One region of the Pectobacterium hainanensis genome, then DNA from elsewhere that is predicted to be linked to it. Evidence: predicted binding sites of a transcription regulator. Region 1 holds the regulator's gene; each other region holds the start of a gene.
What was found. The regulator Fur, encoded in region 1, represses iron uptake genes when iron is present. The targets are predictions, from matches to a motif close to ATAATAATGAGAACNACTATCAA.
Positions count from the first base shown of each region.

Region 2: ACKPVM_RS07085 (TonB-dependent siderophore receptor) is a predicted target of Fur. The motif match lies at 4,279-4,301, and genes of this name have one in related genera.
Region 3: exbB (tol-pal system-associated acyl-CoA thioesterase) is a predicted target of Fur. The motif match lies at 3,348-3,370, and genes of this name have one in related genera.
Region 4: ftnA (non-heme ferritin) is a predicted target of Fur. The motif match lies at 1,377-1,399, and genes of this name have one in related genera.

Region 1 covers NZ_JBJYIN010000001.1:235,175-241,134, reverse strand. Annotated here, with positions in the region: partial or broken gene nagE (N-acetylglucosamine-specific PTS transporter subunit IIBC) at 1-857, shown strand, start outside; gene glnS (glutamine--tRNA ligase) at 1,071-2,729, shown strand; gene fur (ferric iron uptake transcriptional regulator) at 2,872-3,321, opposite strand; gene fldA (flavodoxin FldA) at 3,660-4,187, opposite strand; gene ACKPVM_RS01235 (methyl-accepting chemotaxis protein) at 4,852-5,960, shown strand, end outside.
Region 2 covers NZ_JBJYIN010000005.1:193,349-199,308, reverse strand. Annotated here, with positions in the region: gene ACKPVM_RS07105 (mandelate racemase/muconate lactonizing enzyme family protein) at 1-353, shown strand, start outside; gene ACKPVM_RS07100 (MFS transporter) at 340-1,635, shown strand; gene ACKPVM_RS07095 (MmgE/PrpD family protein) at 1,724-3,052, opposite strand; gene ACKPVM_RS07090 (helix-turn-helix domain-containing protein) at 3,174-4,157, opposite strand; gene ACKPVM_RS07085 (TonB-dependent siderophore receptor) at 4,577-5,960, shown strand, end outside.
Region 3 covers NZ_JBJYIN010000009.1:111,226-117,185, forward strand. Annotated here, with positions in the region: gene ACKPVM_RS11250 (TRAP transporter large permease) at 1-1,089, opposite strand, end outside; gene ACKPVM_RS11255 (TRAP transporter small permease) at 1,105-1,611, opposite strand; gene ACKPVM_RS11260 (TRAP transporter substrate-binding protein) at 1,678-2,655, opposite strand; gene exbB (tol-pal system-associated acyl-CoA thioesterase) at 3,445-4,473, shown strand; gene exbD (TonB system transport protein ExbD) at 4,477-4,899, shown strand; gene ACKPVM_RS11275 (YiiG family protein) at 5,013-5,960, opposite strand, start outside.
Region 4 covers NZ_JBJYIN010000004.1:130,276-136,235, reverse strand. Annotated here, with positions in the region: gene ACKPVM_RS05535 (YebY family protein) at 40-378, opposite strand; gene ftnA (non-heme ferritin) at 696-1,202, opposite strand; gene ACKPVM_RS05525 (DNA polymerase III subunit theta) at 1,692-1,922, shown strand; gene ACKPVM_RS05520 (S9 family peptidase) at 2,212-4,239, opposite strand; gene purT (formate-dependent phosphoribosylglycinamide formyltransferase) at 4,438-5,616, shown strand; gene ACKPVM_RS05510 (bifunctional 4-hydroxy-2-oxoglutarate aldolase/2-dehydro-3-deoxy-phosphogluconate aldolase) at 5,701-5,960, opposite strand, start outside.

The DNA.
Region 1 (5,960 bases):
ACCATGCATTGAACTCGGTATTCTGGTTTGATGTCGCGGGGATAAACGATATCCCGAATTTCCTCGCTGGGCAGCAGTCTATCGGCGCAGGTAAAGCGGTTGTGGGTATCACCGGACGTTATCAAGCCGGTTTCTTCCCGATTATGATGTTTGGTTTACCTGGTGCGGCGCTGGCGATTTATCATTGCGCACGCCCGGAGAATAAGAGCAAAGTGGCTGGGATTATGATGGCGGCAGCATTTGCTTCCTTCTTTACCGGGATTACCGAACCGCTCGAATTTTCATTCATGTTCGTGGCACCGGTCCTGTATTTTTTGCATGCGTTGCTGACGGGGATTTCAGTCTTTATTGCCGCGAGTATGCAATGGATGGCGGGTTTTGGCTTTAGCGCCGGTCTGGTGGATATGGTGCTGTCATCGCGCAACCCACTGGCAACGCAGTGGTACATGTTGATACCCCAGGGACTGGTATTCTTTGGGCTGTATTACGTGGTGTTTCGTTTTACCATCACGCGTTTCAACCTGCTGACGCCTGGTCGCGAATTATCAGCGAGTCTTACTGAAGCCGATGGATATAACGCCAACAATGCGCCAGCGACATCTACTGCTGTACTTGATACTGAGCAATTGGCCCGTGGCTATCTGAAAGCGATCGGTGGGGCGGGCAATCTGGTTGGTATTGATGCTTGCATTACACGTTTGCGTTTGAGCGTTATGGACTCTGCATTGGTGGATGATGCCGAGGCAAAACGTCTCGGTGCTGCGGGAGTGATTCGCCTGAACAAGCAAAGCATTCAGATTGTTGTCGGCACCCGAGCGGAATCCATCGCTTCTGCACTTAAGAATGTGAGTCAGGCGTAAACAACGTCAACGGCGCAAGAGTCAATGACTCCCGTTGATGCAAAGCGATAAGCGTTCGCGGAAAAATCTGTGCGAAATAACGGGGTGAGATTGCTATCGCACCCCGTTTTTTTTCATCAGCGATAATTTAATGAAACTAACGGTTGTTTCCCGGCGTAGCTTGTTGGATCATTAGCGGTTATATGTCGTTTTAGCATTGAGGAATTAAGCATGAGTGAGGCTGAAGCCCGCCCAACTAACTTTATCCGTCAGATTATTGATGAAGACTTGGCATCCGGTAAGCACAATCATGTCCAGACGCGTTTTCCGCCAGAACCTAACGGCTATCTGCACATTGGGCATGCGAAATCTATCTGTCTGAATTTTGGTATTGCGCGTGATTATCATGGGCAATGCAATCTGCGTTTCGATGACACCAACCCGGTAAAAGAAGATATTGAATATGTTGAGTCGATCAAGCGCGATGTCGAGTGGTTGGGATTCTCGTGGAGCGGCGCAGTTCGTTATTCTTCCGACTATTTTGATCAGCTTCACCAATATGCGGTCGAGTTGATCAGTAAAGGATTGGCGTATGTTGACGAATTGACGCCTGAGCAGATTCGCGAATATCGCGGCACGCTGACGGCACCGGGAAAGAATAGCCCTTATCGTGATCGTAGCGTTCAGGAAAACCTTTCGCTGTTTGAGAAGATGCGCAATGGAGGCTTTGCTGAAGGAACCGCATGCCTGCGTGCCAAAATAGACATGGCATCATCGTTCATTGTCATGCGTGATCCGGTGATCTATCGAATCAAGTTTGCGGAGCATCATCAGACCGGCAATAAGTGGTGCATCTACCCGATGTATGACTTTACCCATTGTATTTCCGATGCATTGGAAGGTGTCACGCATTCACTGTGTACCTTGGAATTCCAGGATAACCGACGTTTGTATGATTGGGTGCTGGATAACATCACGATCCCTTGTCATCCGCGCCAGTATGAGTTTTCACGTCTGAACCTTGAATATGCCATCATGTCCAAGCGCAAGTTAAACTTACTGGTAACGGAAAATGTCGTAGAAGGGTGGGACGACCCGCGTATGCCAACGATTTCTGGCCTGCGTCGTCGTGGTTATAGCGCGGCTTCTATCCGTGAGTTTTGTGTCCGTATTGGTGTCACCAAACAGGACAATAACGTTGAGATGGCAGCACTGGAATCTTGTATCCGTGACGATCTGAACGAAAATGCACCGCGCGCGATGGCCGTACTGGATCCGGTTAAATTGGTCATTGAGAACCTTCCTTCAGATCATGAAGAATGGGTCACCATGCCAAACCATCCGAATAAACCGGAAATGGGAACACGTCAGGTGGCGTTTAGCCGTGAAATTTATATCGATCGTGCTGACTTCCGTGAAGAAGCCAACAAGCAGTATAAACGTCTGGTGTTGGGCAAAGAAGTGCGTTTACGTAATGCTTATGTCGTAAAAGCCGATCGTGTTGAAAAAGATGAGCAGGGCGTGATTACTGCAATTTATTGCAGCTACGATCCTGATACGTTGAGCAAAGATCCGGCTGACGGTCGTAAGGTTAAAGGGGTCATCCATTGGGTGTCTGTTGCTCATGCTCGTCCCGCTGAATTCCGTTTATACGACCGATTATTCAGTGTCGCCAACCCGGCTGCCGCTGAGGATTTTTTGTCTACCATTAACCCTGATTCGCTGAAGATTACGCATGGATTTGTTGAGGCCAGTCTGGCTCAGGCTGAGTCAGAAAAAGCCTATCAATTTGAACGTGAAGGTTATTTTTGCGCCGACCGCGTCTATTCCAGTGCGGAACATTTAGTGTTTAACCGTACAGTTGGTTTACGGGACACTTGGGTCGGTTAACGATCATACTGGGTTTAAACGTAATGATATAAAAAAATAAAACCGCCTCGGCGGTTTTATTTTATGGTGGCAGGATAATCGCTACCCTTGGATTATCACAGGCGACGTTAGAAAACACCCCCTGCGTTTCTATGCGGTCGATTTATAGTGTTGGATCGTGAAGCGTGTCGTCTTCGCGACAATCCCCTTCACTGCAATGGCCATACAGATACAAACTGTGGTTTGTCAGTTTGATACCATGTCTTTCTGCGATTTCACGCTGGCGTGCTTCGATATATTCATCGCGGAATTCAATGACTTTGCCGCAATCCAGGCAAATCAGATGGTCATGGTGATGTTGCTGAGTCAGTTCGAAAACTGATTTACCGCCTTCAAAATTATGGCGGGTGACGATACCAGCATCATCAAACTGATTAAGTACGCGATAAACGGTTGCTAAACCAATTTCTTCGCCCATATCAATCAGTTTCTTATATAAATCTTCCGCACTGACGTGATGGCACTCCGGGGCCTGCAAAACTTCCAGGATCTTCAGTCTTGGAAGCGTGACTTTCAGGCCGGCCTTCTTTAATGCGGTGTTATTGTCAGTCATGCGGATTTAGTCCTGTTGCTTACTTATCAATGGAGGTTACCTAGCCTATGACATCGGTCGGCTCAAAAAATACATCGGCTAAAAAATACAACAGCGTTCCAATTATAGAACCGTGCATACAAAATGAAAACCATGGAATGTTAACAATATTGACCCCATACATACTACAGATATTGATGCAATCTATTGTTGATAAATGGAGAAAAATCTATGCACGTACAAAGCCGATGGGTTTATTGTACAGGTTTATGGGAAGAAGTTAAAAAAATGTATCAATTATTATGAAAGGTTTTTCCTATTGAACTGGCCCTGATGGTAAAATCAGAGCCAAAACAGGGTTAACCTACCAAATCTTTCAGGCTGAGTTCTTCGCTGATCTGTTTTACCCAAGCTGTTACGCGTTCGTTGGTCAGTTCCGGCTGTCTGTCTTCGTCAATAGCCAGACCCACGAAATGGTTGTCATCAGCCAGGCCTTTGGATGCTTCAAAGTAGTAACCTTCAGTCGACCAGTGACCAACAATCGTCGCACCGCGTGGTTCGATGATATCGCGGATCGTCCCCATGGCATCACAGAAGTATTCTGCATAATCTTCCTGATCACCACAGCCGAACAGGGCAACGAGTTTCCCTGTGAAATCAATTTCTTCCAGCGTAGGGAAAAAATCATCCCAATCGCATTGGGCTTCGCCGTAATACCAGGTTGGAATGCCTAACAGCAGAATATCGAACGCTTCAAGGTCTTCCTTGCTACTTTTAGCGATGTCATGAACTTCAGCAACCTGTGTCCCCAATTGCTGTTGGATTGTCTTGGCAATGTTTTCAGTATTGCCAGTATCACTGCCGAAGAAAATGCCTATTAGTGCCATGAATTGAATAACCTCTTTATTCTTAATGGTATAGGGCCGTGTTTCACCCATTTATTGACTAATAATAACAGACACAACCTACATGAGAAACTCGTATTGGTAAGCAGGGATAAATTGGATACCCAGCATTGGCCCTCTTTAACGCTCCTCTGGTGATTTTCTGTAAATCATGATGGCGGCTTGTTTTTTAAACAAAGATCATTGCGGTCATCTAATGTGTTGCGATACCGTCCAATGACGAGATTTGTCATACATAACGCAAAGTTATTTATTAATGTTTCTAATATTATTTCTCGATACTTAAGTTACTTAATGTTTATATCCCCATGAAAACAAATAAAATTATTAAATAATTAAAACAAAAGAGGGGAGAAAATCATACCAAACGCTAAATACTGTCTGAATTTTGTCGATGAATCAGCGTAGTCGTTTTTATTTTCAACACAATGAAATTGCGTGCGGGCGCGTTATCTATTTATGAATAGAGGGATTCAGAATACCGCCGTCGATTGATGATAAAAATTATTCTTATTACATACCCTGAATATTCGAGTTGCAGGACAAGACGTGGTTGTTGCGAGCGAAAAACTGAGCAATGGGAGTGGTCAATGCTCATGCGACTCGAACATCATGGGGATATTAATACTTAAGTATGGAGTGAGCTATGAGACTGTTAAAGAACATTGCCATTAGAACGGCCATGCTGTGGGTGCTGGGCATATTCTGCGTGTTATGGGGTGGCGTCTCTATCTATACCATGTTCTCCTTTAAAGAGATGACGACGACATCCAAGACCAGCAGCCTGCTAGTGCAGAACATGAATTTTGTGAATCAGGGGAACGATCAGTATTTTCGTATGGTGACTCGTCTGGCGAGAGCCGTGGACTATCGCCGGGCGGGGGATAACGCTGCCGCAGATAAAGAACAGGCATCCGCTTTAACCGCGTTGGATAAATTAAAATCAGATTTAGTTGCCTTTACCGCGTTTGATCATGCCGGTCTGGATGATTCGTTGGTGCAAGCGGTTAGCCGGGACTGGGGGAATCTGATTACTCAGGGAGTTGAGCCGTTGTACCAAAAAGCCGCGGCCAACGCGCTGGATGATTATCAAAATCAAGCTAAGAGCGTGGTTCCACCTTTGAGCCGTCAATTTGGAGCTTCTCTTTCTGCGTTTAATAAAGCGGGGTCCGATAAGTTTGCCGCCGCTGGCGTCAGGTTTGAGCAAATTACCTCGATTGGTCAAAATATTTTACTGGCTGGTTTGATTGTCGGCTTGGCGATGCTGTTCTTGACCGATCGCTATCTGGTGAGTTGTCTGGTGCGTCCTTTGAATGATCTTCGTGATCATTTCAGCGTCATTGCTTCCGGGCAGTTGGGGAAACCTATTCTGGATTTTGGTCATAACTGTGTTGGTAAACTGTTCCCATTACTACGGGAAATGCAGACCAGTCTGGCAACAACAGTGAGTACCATTCGCGGTAGTACCGATTCTATTTATCAGGGGGCGTCTGAGATTGCTGCTGGTAATAACGATTTATCATCAAGGACGGAACAACAGGCGTCGGCGCTGGAAGAAACGGCAGCGAGTATGGAACAGTTGACGGCGACGGTGAAACAGAATGCTGAAAACGCCAACCATGCTAGCCAATTAGCGCTGCAAGCCTCAACGACGGCAAGGAAAGGTGGAGATATTGTTGATAACGTCGTGAAAACCATGTCAGAAATTTCTGGTAGCTCACGTAAGATCGCTGAGATCACGACGGTGATTAATGG
Region 2 (5,960 bases), on a different contig from region 1:
TCTCGGTTGCACAACCCAGCGTTGCGAAAGTCGGAGGGATTAGTGCATCACTTCAGGTATTTAAACTCGCTGATAAGTACAAGGTAAAAGTAGTTCCCCATTGTTTTTATTATGGCGCAGGTTTGATGGCAACAGCGCATTTGGTTGCCACCCTGCCAAGCGAGGTTGCATTGGAGGTGCCTTATATTCAATGGACAGATAACCTTTATCCGCAATTAGCGTTTTCTCCTTATATGCAATTACCTGATTTACCCGGATTGGGTTTTGAACCTGATATGGCCGTCATCGATCAATATTGTATAGCCCGCGCGACATTAACGTTCGGCGAGGAGAAATCACATGTTGCAGCATAAATATCGTTGGGTTGTCGCACTTTTGTTATTTCTGGCTGGCATGCTTAATTATCTTGATCGTGCGGCATTATCCGTAATGGCTCCGTTAATTAAAAAGGATCTTCATATTGATGATGCGCAGATGGGGATCTTGTTCAGTTGTTTCTTTGTCGGGTACTGTCTTTTTTGTTTCATTGGCGGCTGGGGGGCTGACAAATACGGGCCTCGTAAAGTGTTTGCGTGGGCTGCCGGGCTATGGTCTGTTTTTTGCGGTGCTACGGCGATTGTTTCTGGATTTGCTCATCTCTTGGTTGTACGGGTGTTGTTTGGTATTGGCGAAGGGCCGATGGGAACCACGACAAATAAGTCTATTTCTAACTGGTTTCCTAAACGTGAAGTCGGACGTGCGGTTGGGCTGACAAATGCGGGTCAACCGTTGGGAGCAGCACTGGCCGCACCGGTTGTCGGTCTGGTTGGGTTGAGCTTTGGCTGGCGTATTTCTTTTATTGTGATTGCGCTACTGGGATTCGTGTGGCTAGCGTTTTGGTTGATATTTTTCCGCGATAAACCAGAGTTACATCACCGTGTGAGCGAGGAAGAAACGGCGCTTATTGTGAGTCAGCGTCCCGCAGCATCGTCGAATCATGTGGTAAAAGAGGGCACATCCGATCAACATAGCATCTTTTATTATGTGTTCTCGATGCCGGTTCTTGGCGTTGCTGCCGCATTTTTTTGTTTTAACTATATTCAATTCTTTTTTCTCTCCTGGTTACCCAGTTATCTGACCGATTTTCAACACCTCGATATTAAAAGTATGAGCATCATAGGAATCTTGCCGTGGCTGGGGGCAACATGCGGGTTTATTGGCGGTGGCATTATTTCTGACTGGCTGTATCGGACGACTGGTAATTTTCTGTTTTCGCGTAAGCTGGTGATTTTTTGTGGTCTGGCGATTGCCGCCGTTTGCGTCATGTTGACGGCTTATGCTTCAAATGTGACGATGGCCGTTGGGTTAATCACTGTCGCGAGTATTTTTGCCTACATGACGCCGCAGGCCTGTTGGTCACTGCTACAGGATATTGTACCTGCTGCGCGTATCGGTTCCGCCGGTGGCTTTGTCCACTTGCTGGCGAATTTAGCCGGTATTCTTTCTCCTGGTATTACTGGTTTTTTGATTCAGTATGGTGGCGGGTATCAGTCTGCCTTTATGCTCGCCAGTATTTTAGCGGTATTAGGGATCGTCGTGTTGGTTCTCTTTGTTCGTCAGGGAAAAGTGGACTTACTCAGGGCTCCGGCTGTGTGAGTCATTGACCGTACAAATCATTTCCCTCGTGGCCAACCTTAGGTTGGCCACATCCACTTTCAGCGTGGTTGTTGATGAACGCCGGTATTTATGGAAACAGTATTCCCAGTAGATAGTGTAAATCGCCAGCTTGTCTGAGTTCACAACGCCTGGCGATGTGGTTGCTATCCAGATGTGGGAGTGAACCTATCGTTTGTTGTAGTTTTGCCTGTAGATCTGTGGGTTTATCTGCGGTTTCCCGGCGGGTAACACGTTTGGTGAGTGTGGAACCATCATGTAAATACAGAGTCACCTCATGGAAACGGGCATCAGGATCGAGTTCGTCTGGTGGCGCGGTTTCGTCGGCAACGCGCTGCACTTTGTCGGCCAGTGCCAGAATATCAGGAACCACAGGTTCTTCAGTGAACCGCTCCAGTTTTAGTTCACCTTCCAGCAGTGCCGCAGCAATCACGTATTCCAGGCTGAAACGAGCTTCAACTCCCGTTGTTGCTCTGTGGATAAAGGGCGCGATATCACCACCGGGTGGGAAAGAAACGGTGATACGCGCTACGCTATCCGTCAGTGGTTTGACACCATGCTGTGCGTTCCATTGCTTTCTGAGTTCAAAAGCCGCTTCCGCTGCACTGTGTGTTCCCCCGCAAGTCGGATAACGTTTGAATTCCAGACCGGGAGAAAGAATACGCCACGGCGTTCCCCAGGATGCGGTGAGCTGCGTTGGTTGTTGTTTCCCATCACCATGCGCAACCAGAAAAGCGTCGATAACCTGTTCTGTATTGCCATGAAAACCCGCCAGTGAGAGCTTGAGCGCGGTGACGCCTGTTCTGGCGGCAAGCCCGGCGTGAAGCGGTTTCGCGGCGGAGCCGAACTGTGCGCGTAAACCCGCCGCTTGCGTCGCTGCCAGCCCGAGCGCTACCTTCGTTTGTTCAACCGATGCACCGAGTAAACGAGCCGCCGCCGCAGTTGCAGCGATGGCACCTAATGTCGCGGTGTTGTGGTAACCGAGACTATAGTGGCGAGATCCACAAGCCAGACCCAGCCTGCCTGCGGCTTCAACGCCAATAACATAGGCAATCAGAAAGGCTTCCTCGGTGATGTGCGGATACTCTGCCGAGAGTGCAAACAGCGCCGGTAATATTGTTGTGCTGGGATGCCCTCGAAAGGCCAGATGGTAATCATCGAAGTCCAGTGCATGGCCAACATAGCCCAGAATCAAGCTTGTGGTTTGACTGTCATTGCCGCTGAAAACCTGCTTTAGCGACGGTAGTCCGCTATCGGTAATTGCACCTTGGGTAATGGGTAGTGCGGTAGCAACAAAATCGGTTACGCCGAGACGTGCCGCATCAATTGCCAACTGATTAGGTAAACTGCATGTAATCCGTTGAGCAAACGTCGTTGTTAAATCTGTTGGGTTGGTCATAAGCAGAAGAAGGTCGACAGTGAAGAAGATCGATAGTAAAGATACCTTAATCTACTGTGCGCCGATGATAGGGGATTAATAACCAAATGAAATATGGTATTTGATTGCGTTATATAAGGATTCAGAAGCGATCTTTAATCTGCCCTGGTGTGATACCAAATGCACGTCGCAAAGCCGTAGCGAAATTGGCTGGACTATTATAGCCCGCGATGCTGGCGGCCTGTGCGATACCAATTCCATCTTTTTTCAACGCCAGCATGGCGCGTTGCAAACGACAATTTCGCAGGTATTCGAATACTGTCATGTTAAACGTCTGACGAAAATGCCGTTGTAGCGTACTTTCGCTCATATTAACGCTCTTGGCGATCTCACTCATAGAAAGCCGATCGGCAGCACCGCTTTCCAACATGTCTCTTACCTGTTGGATACGATGGTAGCCCCGTAACGTGACGCCATTTGTTTTTTCCTGTGTTGCGCTGGCGGTCAACGAGGTGAAGGCTTCGATGATCAGATTCATACACTGTGTTTCAAGATAGAGGCGCTGGAGCGGTGTTTTGCAGGGTTCCGCGTTGAGTATTTGCAGGGCAATAGCCAGCGCATGGCGCGAAGGTGTCCACAGGTGGGTGGCGAGGTGTGTTTGCGTAAAATCATAAATAGCTTGCCAGTCGTCGACGCTATCAAGCAGATTGCCGTACAGCCATTCGCGGCTGAAAGTCAGTGAAATTGTGCGTTCATATTCATCACGTTTGCCCGTGCGTGTAAACAGCGTGGGTTCGGTTAACATGATTAGTGACGCCGGTTGCTGATCGCCCAGATGCAACTGCTGTTCTCCAAATGTCACGTGCGCGGTGCCGTTAACAACGATGGCTAGTTTTATCGAACTGCTGAGGATTCCCTGCGTCTTCATGTTATGCAGGTTGAGTACATCGGCAGTATGCAATGTCACATGCTGGTTTAGCTGGGTCACGCTGAAGCTACCAAAGAGCACCGGTGTGTCATCTACCCATTTTGGACCGAATACACGGTAATCATTCGATAGAAGGCTGGACTGTTCAACAAGATGGTTCTTATAGATGGATTTTGACGACGGAATAGTATTTTGCATGATTCCCCCTTTGTAATGTCTGGTTATCCCCCGCCATTTTGATGTTTTGGCAAAGCAGTTTGCTGTTAGTGCAAACCTCATCCTGAACGACAAATGTAACAATGACTGCGCCAAAATGGTAATGCAAATACTTCTCAATAGCATTTTTCGTCGGGTTGACCCACATCGCTATTGGCTTATCCCATTTTCGGCACTGCGGAAAAAAGTGACTGACTGATGAAAATAATACGTATGCAAACGGCGTATGTTGGAAATGAAAGACGATGCCTTCCTTGATAATAAACGTATTTTCTGCCGGTTTTCTCTCCGCCTTTATTTAGCTCGTTGCTGATTGCCCGCTGCGCCTGTCTTCATCTGCGGCGGCATCAGAACGTCTATTCAGACGATTGACCCATTGATGACAGGGCAGGATGATTTTGATGAAACTACCACAACCACGCCACTATTTGGCGACTCTCATTGGCGTTAGCTGTGGGATGAGCGCTTTCCTGACGGTTGCACAAACGACAGATGTGACCGCTGAAGAACCTGCTGTTCAGGTTAAAAATAATACCACATCGGGCGATACGATGGTGGTGACGGCCGCAGAGCAAACGCGACAGGCTCCGGGCGTGTCGGTGATCACGGCCAAAGATATCAGTAAGCGTCCTCCTACCAACGATTTATCCGAGTTGATTCGTACCATGCCGGGGGTGAATTTAACCGGTAATTCGACCAGTGGTCAGCGGGGAAATAACCGTCAGATCGATATTCGTGGCATGGGGCCAGAAAATACGCTCATTCTGGTGGATGGCAAACCGATTTCCAGTCGTAACGCTGTACGCTATGGCTGGCGTGGTGAGCGTGATACCCGTGGTGATACCAACTGGGTTCCTGCTGATATGGTTGAACGGATTGAAGTGCTGCGTGGTCCTGCGGCTGCTCGCTACGGCAACGGTGCGGCAGGCGGGGTAGTGAACATTATCACCAAACAGCCAACGGATGAATTGCACGGCACCTGGAATACCTACATGAACATGCCGGAACATAAGGCTGAAGGGGCAACCAAACGTACCGATTTCAGCCTGATGGGAGGGTTAACGGATAACCTCAGTTTCCGTCTGTTCGGTAATATTAATAAAACGCAGGCTGATGCCAGAGATATCAATAAAGGCCATCAGTCGGAACGCGTGGGCGCTTATGCGGATACTCTAGCCGCTGGGCGAGAAGGCGTGCGTAACAAAGATATCAACGGCGCGTTGCGCTGGGATATCACCAAGCAACAGTCTCTGGAGTTTGAGGCCGGAGTGAGTCGACAGGGAAATATTTATGCCGGTGATACTCAGAACACTAACAGCAACGCCTATGTCGTCAGTAACTATGGTCGTGAAACCAATCGCATGTATCGGCAGAATTATGCTGTCACCCATCGCGGCTATTGGGACAGTGGGGTCAGTGCTATGTCATATCTGCAATATGAACGCACGCAGAATACCCGATTAGCTGAAGGCCTGGCCGGAGGGCTGGAAGGGATTTTCTCATCGGGGGATTTGTTCAGTACCATTAAATTGGACACCGTTACTGCGCACAGTGAGGTCAATATCCCGTTTGAAGCGTTGTTCAATCAAACGGCAACGGTTGGCGTGGAATGGTCAGAGCAAAAGATGAAAGATCCTGTGTCGAATTCACAAGCACTTAGTGGCGGGACAATCGACGGTTACCCAACAGGTACACGTAGCGATCGCATGTCGGCACGTATTGCATCCATGTTTGTCGAAGATAACGTGGAGTTAAGTTCCAGTACTATGTTAACACCTGCATTGC
Region 3 (5,960 bases), on a different contig from region 1:
GAGCATAATCATACCGAAATGTACCGGATCGATGCCAAGTGAAACAGCGACGGGCAGCAGAACTGGTGTGAGGATCAAGATGATTGGTGCCATATCCATCAACGTGCCAATCAATAGCAGCATGATGTTAATCCACATCAGAATGACGTACTTATTATCCGAAATGGAGGTAAAAAATTCGGTGATACGGCTTGGCAACTGCATATAGGTCATGATCGCCCCAAATGCGGCGGCAAAACCAATTAGGATCATCACAATCGTCACGGTTTTCACTGTGCGATACATCAGTTTGGGCAGTTCAGACCATTTGTAATCTTTATAGATAAACATCGTGACGAAAAACGACCACAGGCAGGCGATGGCGGCAGACTCGGTTGCGGTAAAAATACCAGAAAGAATCCCCCCCATAATGATGACGACAGTCATCAATCCCCAAAGCGTGTCTACGAAGATTTTCAGCGCCTGACGGAAAGGCACTCGCTCACCTTTAGGATAACCACGTTTGTGTGCAAACCCGACGCACATCACCATCATCGTTAAACTGAGCAACAGACCCGGCATGATCCCGGCAATAAAGAGTGACGCGATTGAGACCGTGCCCCCGGTTGCCAGAGAATAAATGACGGAGTTGTGGCTTGGCGGTGTCAGGATGGCCTGAACCGAACCGCTGGCGGTAACGGCGGCGGCAAAGTCGCGAGGATACCCTTTTTTCTCCATTTCAGGGATCATGACTGAACCGATCGACGCGGTGTCGGCAACGGAAGAACCGGAGATGGCACCGAAAAAAGTAGACGCGACAATATTGACCAGCGATAACCCGCCTCGAATAAAGCCAACAAAGATATAGGCAAAGTTAACTAAACGACGGGCTATGCCGCCCTCAGCCATAATGGCCCCAGCCAGAATAAAGAAGGGGATTGCCAGCAGTGAAAACTTGTTTACCCCATTGGTGATCTGGATCATGACGGCTTCGAGTGGTAAATCGATCCAAATCGCGCCGACAATGGCGCTCAACCCGACGGCGTAAGCCACGGGGACACCAACCGCTAGTAGGATGGCTAGCGAACCAACTAAAATAAATGCGTCCATGGTATTGGCTCCAAATTAAGCATTGCCAAGCATCACCACAGGGCGTTGATCCTGCGGGCCAAAACATATTCTTTCGATGATAAACAGCAACGTGAGCAGCGATCCAATCGGTAGCGGTAAATAACTCTCACCTGCGGTCAATAAAGGAAATTCAGCGACGGGTTGTTCCCATAGCTCTATGCAAAGCGTGACGCTGTAATACAGAATGAAGACACTGATGGTCATCATCAGAATATTCGTCAGATGTGAGCATACCTTCTTTCCTATATCAGGGAGGCGGTCGGTAAGCATGCTAACGGCAATATGTGAACATGAACGATAACTGACTGCTGCACCGACAAAAGTAAATGTCACCATGCAGATAATCGAGATAGGTTCTGGCCAGGATAATGCGGAATTTAATGCATAGCGTGCGAATATGCCAATAGGAATAATAAGCGTCATGATTAATAACGCTAGTCCTGATACCCACATGGCGACTTTATATAATACATCCATGGCTGAAATATATGCATTGGCCATTATTATTTTACCTGATGAAGATGAAGTGCGGACAGATTTAATAAACGTTGTCCGCACTTAGGCTGGTTATTTTACGTCAGCGACGGCTTTGATCAGATCTTGATATTTAGCCCCAAATTGATCGCGTACGGATTGGGTTGCTTTGAAATAATAATCATTATCTACTTCATGGAACTGAACACCGCCCGCTTTCATTTTATCTAATGATTGCTGATTGTATTCATTCCACAATGCGCGTTGTTCCAGCTGTGCTTCTTTAGCAAGTTTCAGGATAGTGTCTTGATCTTCTTTAGACAGTTTGTCCCATTTAACTTTGGAATAAAGGAACAGTTCAGGAATGATAAAGTGGCGACTCCAGGTAAAGTTCTTGGCGACAGGCATATAGTTATGAGCGACATAAGTTGGTGGATTATTTTCCGTGCCGTCAATAACGCCAGTTTGCATACCGCTGAAGACTTCGCTGGTGCCCATCGCAATTGAGTTCGCTCCCATGGCTTTCAGTGTAGCGAGCGCTACCTGGCTTGTCTGGACGCGGATCTTCATGCCTTGCAGATCTTCCGGTTTGGTAATCGGCGCTTTCGTGATCAGGTTGCGTGTGCCTGCATCCATCCAGCCGAGAAAGACCAGTTTAGATTTGCTGTTGTTCGTAATTTTGTCGCCAATTTCTTGCCCAATCTTTCCATCAAGTACTTTATGTAAATGGTCTTCATCGCGGAAAATATAGGGGAGAGTAAAGACTTCGATTTCTGGCAATATTGCCGCAACGGGTGTCATGGAAACGCGAATGATATCAATTGCACCTAATTGTGCTTGTTCAATCATTTGTTTCTCATCACCGAGCACACCGCCGGGGAATGTTTTTATTTCCAGTCGGCCATTTGTGGCAGTTTTAAGTTTTTCTCCCATTTTTTGCACGGCAACGACGTTTGGATAGCCTTCAGGGTGAACATCGGAGGCTTTAATTTGTTGTGCTTGAACAGCTTGTGTCATAAATAATGCAGCAGAACTCAGGCAAAGACTTACCAATGTTTTCGACAGCTTCATTGAGTTATCTCCAGAAATAATGATAGGGTAAAAAACTTATTTAAATGATTGTTCTAATAAAAAGAGGCTCCCGTTAGCAGACCAGGGGCTGTTATGAGAATGGGACGATGTCTATACCCGTCATACTTCAAGTTGCATGTGCGTTGGCTGCGTTCAGTCACCCGAATCACTTACTTGAGTAAGCTCATCGGGACTCCTTCGCTTGCCGCCTTCCTGAAACTTGAATTATTTAGGGTATATAAATTTGTCTTGCGACGGTCTTGGTGCACACCCTCTGAATTCTCGGGAATAACCTAACCTATTATACAACTTTGAATAATGACACTTATCACAAAAGCTATAGGTGATATGAAATGCTGTTTTATATGAAATTTTCGAAAAATATCAGAAATGAAATGACGTAACCTTATGTTTTATTTAATTTTAGTATTGTGTTGTGTTTCTGTCCTTGTCGGATAGCTTCTGATCTCATCGTAGAAAATGGTGTGATAACTTAATGTTGATCACATAATAGAAAGCGGTTCTGAAAACGCTCAGGTACTTATTCGTCAGATACTATTTACCTGCAAGTCTACGCTGTTATTCCTTAATGTCGAAGTTCATAACATTTTTTATACCTTATTGTTTTATTTCAATACCGTGATGTAACACTTCTGCGAAACATCGCGATGAAAATGCATTGTTTGGTGTAAATAATAATGAGAACGACTATCAATTAACGCTGGGTCTGATATTATTTCAGGCTGGTTTCTAGCGTCAACAGTGATGAATTAATGGTGGAGGCACAGCGTGAATACGGCTGTCAGTAACATTACTCAACAGGTGTCATCAGCCTGGCAATCAAAACGTAGTGCGTTCAGCGCATTTTCCCGTAGCATACTGATTACTCTGCTCTTTAGCGCAGGACTAAGTGGAAATGCGTTTGCGGCCCCTGCAACAGCCCCAATTTCTGGCGACTCTTCAGGTGCGACAACGGTTCAAGCTGCACCAGCAATGGTGCTTGGCGCGGATGCTGGAAATGCTCCCGTTGAGAATGCGTCTGTTGCCGCATCGCCATTGTCTCTGCCTGACCGTGCTTCTCCTGGTATCAACAATTTGATGAGAACGGATCTGTCTGTCTGGGGTATGTATCAGCACGCTGATATTGTTGTGAAAACGGTAATGATTGGCCTTCTGCTAGCCTCCGTGATCACTTGGGCGATTTTCTTTAGTAAAACGGTTGAGTTAATGGGCGCCAAACGCCGTCTGCGTCGTGAGTATCAGGCATTAGCACAGGCCAGAACCTTGGATGATGCAGCGGGAACAGCCGATGCTTTCAAGGCGGGCAGTGTTGCTCAGCAACTGTTAGTTGATGCACAGAATGAAATGGAATTGTCCGCACGTTCGGATGACAACAACGGCATTAAAGAGCGCACCGCGTTTCGTCTGGAACGTCGCGTCGCGGCTACTGGGCGTCACATGGGCCGTGGAAATGGCTACCTGGCAACCGTGGGGGCTGTCGCGCCGTTTGTCGGGTTGTTTGGCACGGTGTGGGGCATCATGAACAGCTTCATCGGTATCGCACAAACGCAAACCACCAATCTGGCTGTTGTCGCACCAGGGATCGCGGAAGCCTTGTTGGCGACGGCAATTGGTCTGGTTGCCGCTATTCCTGCCGTGGTTATCTATAACGTCTTTGCTCGTTGGATCGCTGGTTATAAAGCGCTGGTGGGCGATGTCGCGGCTCAGGTGCTGTTGCTGTTGAGTCGAGATTTGGATGTGGCTGCTAGCAATGACAATCGGGTGGCGTCCTCTGCGCATAAACTGCGGGTGGGTTAAGTCATGGCAATGCATTTAAACGATGATGTAGGTGATGATGGCGAGATGCATGATATCAACGTGACACCGTTTATAGATGTCATGCTGGTCTTGCTAATCATCTTCATGGTGGCCGCCCCGTTAGCAACGGTGGATATTCGCGTCGATTTGCCAGCCTCTTCCGCTGTCCCTCAACCGCGACCGGAAAAACCAGTTTACCTGACGGTAAAAGCAGATAAGCAAATGTTTCTGGGAGACGATGTAGTCAACGAGCAGTCTCTGGCTCAGGTACTGGATGCGAGAACCAGCGCTAACAAAGAAACGACTATCTTTTTTCAGGCGGATAAAAGCGTGGATTATGAAACCATCATGAGCGTGATGGATTCACTGCGTAAAGCGGGCTACCTCAAAGTGGGGCTGGTCGGTGCGGAAACCGCTGCTAAGTAACGATTACGAGTGATGTTTTAAGAAGGAATGCGGGATGAAAATTCAAACCGCATTCTTTTTTTATTCAATATGACTTCAGTGCTGTATTCCGTTGGGAAGGCTAACGGTGTGAATCAGCGCATGCGGTTACTGCTTTCCACCAGAGAGTTGTAGTTTCTGATGAGCTTTTCGGCGCTGCCATCCACCATCCAGCCGGAACTGCTAGATAGCATCATGCGCTCACTTTGGCTGTAAGGGGTCTTATCGCGCACCCGGCGCAGGCGTTCTTTGGCGGATATGCGATAGCTTTCTAATGGCGAACTCATCAGCAACCATGTCGAGGGTTTCGCGGTTTCGGGCTTTTTGGCCAGCTCGATTAGCGCATCGGCGTTGTCTTCATAAGCCTTGAGCCGCGATGTCGCCGTGTCGACGTTGAAATCATCTTGCGTCAGTAAATTTACCAACTGCTTGGCGCTGAGCATGGTAGCCATATACCAGTAATTGAATTGGCGGCCTTCACTCTTCTCGATTTCCGCCAATTGAATCAGTTGGCGCTCGTCGTTGGCTTCTTCCAGAGCCTGATTGAACTGGCGGTTGGCCGTGCTGAATGCCGCATAGTGTTTGACGATGTCGCCATGCATCGCTTTGCCGCGTGCCATCGCGTCATCTTTATAGTTCTCGCGACTGTAGTAAGTATCGGCTTCCTGTAATGTCTGGCCCCAGGTGGTCACTGTTGCGGAGTAGTCCTTGGCAGCCGTATCTAGCGCGGGCATGACAGGCTCGCTTTGGGCTGCCTTGATAAGGGGTTCCCCGCAGTCTTTCAAGCTGGATTCTGACATTGAGTAGACGCCGTAAATGACTCGCTCTTTACCTGTAGGGCCCACCTTCATGTCTTTAACCCAGGATGCGTATCGTTCCATTGCTTTATGGGCGCGTTCATGGGTGGCATTGAAGCATTGAATGTAGAGATTAAGCTTCTGGTTAGCATCGACCTGGGGTTTTGCTTCAGGTGCAGGTGCAGGTGCAGGTGCAGGTGCCGTGCTGGCAGCGGCAGGCGTCGACTGGGTTGGCTCGGTGGTGAC
Region 4 (5,960 bases), on a different contig from region 1:
TAACAAAATAAAGCGAATCGGCAACGTTGCTTTCTGATTTTATTGGCAAAGTTGTTCGGCCCGTTCGATAAAAGGTTGCAGACTTTTCTTTTGTCCTGGATTTTTAGCGTCATCAAGCCAGATATCATCAATAGGTTTAGCGTTCACCATCCCTGCCTTCATCTGCTCCACAGCGATGTCATTAAGCGGATACTGCATCAGTGTTCCGGTATGCAACGCATATAACGCCTTATCTGGACGGCATATCAATTGAACCTCTTCACGCGTAAAGGCCCACCGTTCTCCATATTCCAGACGACTGATATTCGCCAGTTTCGCGGCAGAAAATGCATCAACAGACAGAAAGGCAAGGACAACGGAGAGCAGTATTTTCTTCATCGAATGTTCCTGAATATCACAATCTAAACGTTCATATCACATCAGCGTGACAAATTATCCGGCTCAGATAAAAACAAATCCCAGACCTTATAAAACATAAGGTTGCATGTAGATGCTGTAGGCGATCATAACGACAGTACCCGATGAAGTCGAGTAGCAAGCAAGATATCCTGACGCCATGACATAAAAATGTGTCACATCTCGACAATGTTGGCTCAATCGACAAGGAATCAAGGAAGAGAGCGTGCTGAGGAAAGGAACAATATAGGGTGAGCCATCCCCGCTCACCCTATATTGACTAACACAAGGTTATCACATTAGTTTGCCGATACACTGACAGACATTTTTTTCAGATCTTGATCGATAAAGAAGAGGCCACTTTCGTTTGTGTTAACCAGAGAGAGTTTATCAAGAATAGATTTGAACAGTTTCTCTTCTTCATGCTGCTCTGCGACATACCACTGCAAGAAATTAAAGGTAGAGTAATCTTGTTGCGTCATTGCGGCATGTGCCAATTCATTAATTTTTGACGTAATAAGCTGTTCGTGTTCATAAGTCAGCTTGAATACCTCAGAAAGCGAGGTGAACGTAACCGGCGGTGCAGCAATCGCACCTAAAATAGGCATACTGCCCGTATCATCCAGATAATCAAACAGGCGCTGCATATGTTGCATTTCTTCCTGAGAATGCGCTTTTAAAAACGCAGAGGCACCTTCGAAACCTTTATCTCCACACCAGGCACTCATTTGCAAATATAAATTCGCAGAATAAAACTCAAGATTAAGCTGCTCATTGAGTTTTTGAATCATTTCTTTCTTTAACATACGTATTCCTTATTTTCCTGGCAGATAAATGAGTTGACCGATATTATGCCTCGAATAGATAAAATAAAAAACACTTTATTAACCAAATTAAAACCTTTTAATTGTTCTTTATTAATCAATTAGTTAATTTTTACTGATATTAATTTTCATTTGCAACAAAGAGGTTATTTATTATTGATAATCATTTTTATTATCAATATACCCAAATAATTCAAGTTTCAGGAAAAAATCAGCAAGGTGTTTTTGCACAACGCTATACGTTGACCTTTTAGCAAATAGGCTTATACCCGTCATACTTCAAGTTGCATGTGCGTTGGCTGCGTTCAGTCACCCGAATCACTTACTCAAGTAAGCTCATCGGGACTCCTTCACTTGCCGCCTTCCTGAAACTTGAATTATTTTGGGTATACATCGTATAACTTGCGATTTTCGTGACACTGCTTTACCGTGGCGCCAACAGCTTGGCACGATAAAACCGGAGAAAACACGATGGGACACAACCTGGCAGAATTGTCTAAAGAAGAGATGGATAAGGTCAATGTCGATCTCGCGGCGTCAGGCGTCGCTTTTAAGGAGCGTTATAATATGCCGGTCATTTCTGAGGCCATTGAAAAAGAGCAACCCGAACATTTACGCAGCTATTTTCGTGAACGTGTCGCATTCTATCGTCAACTTTCACTTCAATTCTCCCGACTGCCCTATGAGCCCAAGACCAAATAGCCCCTTACCTTCGAACCTCGCGATAAAAAACCGATTTTCCACTTGCATATTGAGTGAAACAGGCGGTTAATGAGTAGGCAAACCAACCTTTTACCAAGCGAGGTAAGATATGAGTAAAGGAATGGACAGCAAGAAGAACAGCAAGAAAAAACCTTTGAAATCCGCAGCAGAAAAACGCGCGGAAAAAAGGGCGAAGAAGGCTCAACCACAGGCCGACATCAACTAAAACCACTCTGCTGATCGGTAAACCCGCCACTCTGCGGGTTTACTTTTGGTATCAAATTCTACGTCAGTCAGGCATATCCAGTATCATCAGCAAAAACGCATACTCCAGCGCGATGTCTTCATAGTGCTTAAAACGCCCTGATTTTCCGCCATGTCCGGCATCCATATCGGTATACATCAGCAACAATCGATCATCTGTCTTCATATCGCGTAGTTTCGCTACCCATTTGGCCGGCTCCCAATACTGTACTTGAGAATCGTGTAATCCCGTCGTGACCAGCATATGAGGATAGTTTTGCGCCACAACACCATCATATGGGCTATATTGCCGAATATAATCATAATAGCGGCGTTCGTTAGGATCGCCCCACTCTTCATATTCACCCGTGGTTAATGGAATCGACTCATCCAGCATAGTTGTCAATACGTCAACAAAGGGAACCTGAGCAATGACACCTTTAAATAAATCAGGTGCAAGATTAACGACCGCGCCCATCAATAATCCGCCGGCACTTCCCCCCATAGCGAACATTTTTTGACGATCGCCATAGCCTCGCTCTGCTAACGCTTGAGAAACATCGATAAAATCGGTGAACGAATTCATTTTATTCAGCAGTCGACCATCGTCATACCACTGTTGCCCTAACTCCCCGCCGCCGCGAATATGAGTGAGTGCAAAAACAAAACCGCGATCTAACAAACTTAAACGGCTCACGCTAAAGTCAGGATCCATACTGCTGCCGTATGCACCATAGCCATATACGACGATCGGATTTTGTCCCGGTTTGAAATGTGCTCGGTGATAAACCAGCGATACCGGGATTTCCACACCGTCTCGAACCGTAATCCACAGGCGTTCACTATGGTAGTCACTTGACGTCAGGTTTTTCACTTCAGCCTGCTTCAATAACTGCTGCTGTCCCGTATCCATATTCAATTCATACAGCGAACTCGGCGTCGTCATTGACGCATAACCATAACGCAGCAATGCGGTTTCCGGCGTTGGATTGTAGGATAACCATGTGACATAGCTGGCATCATTAAACGTTATCGCTTTCTCTTCCCCTGTTTGCCAGTGAATCTGGCGTAACTTGGTCAACCCGCGTTCACGTTCCTCCACCACCAGCCAATCGCGAAAGAGTTCAAAGCCCTCCAGAACACGATGATCATGCGGAGCAATAAGCGTTTCCCATTCACGCTCATCCGCACGCAGCGCGCGATACAAGCCAAAGTTTTTACCGTCACGATTAGAACGCAGATAAAAAGCGTCTTGGTAGTGATCGAGGCCATACTCATGAGCTTTACGACGCGGGATCGTAACCTGGGGTTTTGCCAACGGATCCTGCGCATCAATCAACAGTACCTCCGTTGTTGTCGTACTGCTTAAATAAATTGTGATGTAACGCTCAGAGGTTGTCTTACCCAAACTGACGTAATAAGTGTCGTCCTCTTCCTCATAAATTAATTCATCGTCCGTTGGGTGACTACCTAAACGATGTCGATAAACCTGATAGGGCAATAAGGTCTGTGGGTGTTTGCGTACGTAATAGAGCGAGTTCGAGTCGCCAGACCACTCAGCGCCAGCCGAAACATTTTCAATCACATCAGGCAACCATTCCCCGGTGCTCAAATGACGGAAACGAATATCGTATTGGCGACGGGAGAGAAAATCCTCCGATAGCACCAAAATCTGATTATCGGGGCTGACTTCCAGCACGCCGATGCTATAAAAATCATGGCCTTCGGCACGTAGATTGCCATCCAGCAGTGTTTCCCATTCGTGCGTTACCTGTTCCGGTTGGCGTAAATAGAGAGGGTACTCTTTGCCTGGCGCATAACGGCTTTGATAGCGATAGCCATTGTGAACATAAGGCACTGACATATCTTCAGACGGTATCCGCTCAACCATTTCATCGTACAGTGCCCGTTGACGGTCGCGATAGGGTGCCATCACCGAATGGCAATAATGATTTTCCTGCTTGAGATAATCCAATACCTGAGGGTCGTCTCGTAGCCAATAATAATTATCGATACGTGTATCGCCATGAGTCGTCAACGTATGGGGTCTTTTTTCTGCCAGTGGTGCTCTCATTACGTCTGAATCCTATTTGAGAAAGATAAAACCCTGAATTTTTACGCAGAGTGGCACGATTCCTCAATGATGCCAAGCGAACCCTCCTCTCCTTCACAACGGCGGGTAAACGCACTCCCCTTTTATCGCGCCTGATGCGCACGCAAACGTTTTCGTTTATACTGCGCCCGTTTTTTACAAGCCGAACAGGTAGACATTATGTTAACAATTGGAACTGCCCTGCGTACCGATGCTACACGTGTGATGTTGCTCGGTTCTGGTGAGTTAGGCAAGGAAGTGGCGATTGAATGCCAACGTCTGGGTATCGAAGTTATCGCGGTCGATCGTTATGCCGATGCACCAGCAATGCAGATAGCCCATCGCAGCCATGTGATTAACATGCTGGACGGTGAGGCATTAAAAACGTTGGTTGAAACGGAGCGACCCGATTACATCGTGCCAGAGATCGAAGCGATTGCCACCGATATGCTGGTGATGTTGGAGCAACGGGGTCATCATGTGGTTCCATGTGCTGAAGCCACTCGCCTGACGATGAATCGTGAAGGTATCCGCCGTTTGGCAGCAGAAAAACTTGGCGTACCGACATCCAGCTATCGTTTTGCAGATAGCGAGGAAAATTTTCAACACGCGGTGACCGAGATTGGTTACCCCTGCATTGTGAAACCTGTGATGAGCTCTTCCGGTAAAGGGCAAAGCCTGATCCGTGAGCCGCAACAGTTGGAAAAAGCCTGGCAATATGCACAACAAGGCGGACGGGCCGGTGGCGGACGCGTTATCGTGGAAGGGTTGGTCAAATTCGATTTCGAGATCACGTTACTGACCGTTCACGCCGCAGACGGTATCCATTTCTGTGCGCCAATTGGCCATCGTCAGGAAGATGGCGATTACCGCGAATCCTGGCAACCCCAGCAGATGAGCGCTCTGGCACAGGAACGTGCGCAAGCTATTGCCAGCCAGGTCGTCAAAGCGCTTGGTGGATATGGTCTATTCGGCGTTGAGCTGTTTGTTTGTGGTGATGAAGTCATTTTCAGTGAAGTCTCTCCTCGCCCTCATGACACGGGAATGGTGACGATGATTTCACAAGATCTCTCTGAATTCGCCTTGCATGTACGCGCATTTCTTGGGCTACCGATCGGTGCCATCTGTCAATACGGTGCCGCGGCCTCTGCCGTGATCCTGCCGGAACTGGATAGCCAGAATGTTCGCTATCAAGGGCTGGAACACGCGTTGTTGCCTCGCACCCAAATTCGCCTGTTTGGCAAACCAGACATCAACGGAAAGCGCCGAATGGGCGTTGCTCTCGCCAGCGCGGACACAACAGATGATGCGGTAACATTAGCAAAAAAAGTCGCAGCAGCCGTTACTGTTCTTGGCTGACCGGTCGGCCATAAAAAAGCCACCTAAAATGAAGTGAGCTTCACGTCAAACAGGTGGCTTTTACAAACTGTCAAAAAGAATTAATTACGCTTTTGCGCCTTCAACCGCTTCACGAGCCAGTTCGGTAATACGTGCGTAGTCGCCGCTTTCCAAAGCATCATTCGGAACCAACCATGAACCACCCACACACAGTACGCTTTTCAGCGCCAAGTAATCGCGATAGTTCTTCGGCGTAATTCCGCCAGTCGGGCAAAAACGGATATGTGCGAATGGACCGCCAATAGCCTGCAATGCTTTCACCCCACCGTTGGCTTCTGCTGGGAAGAATTTGAACTCACGCAAAC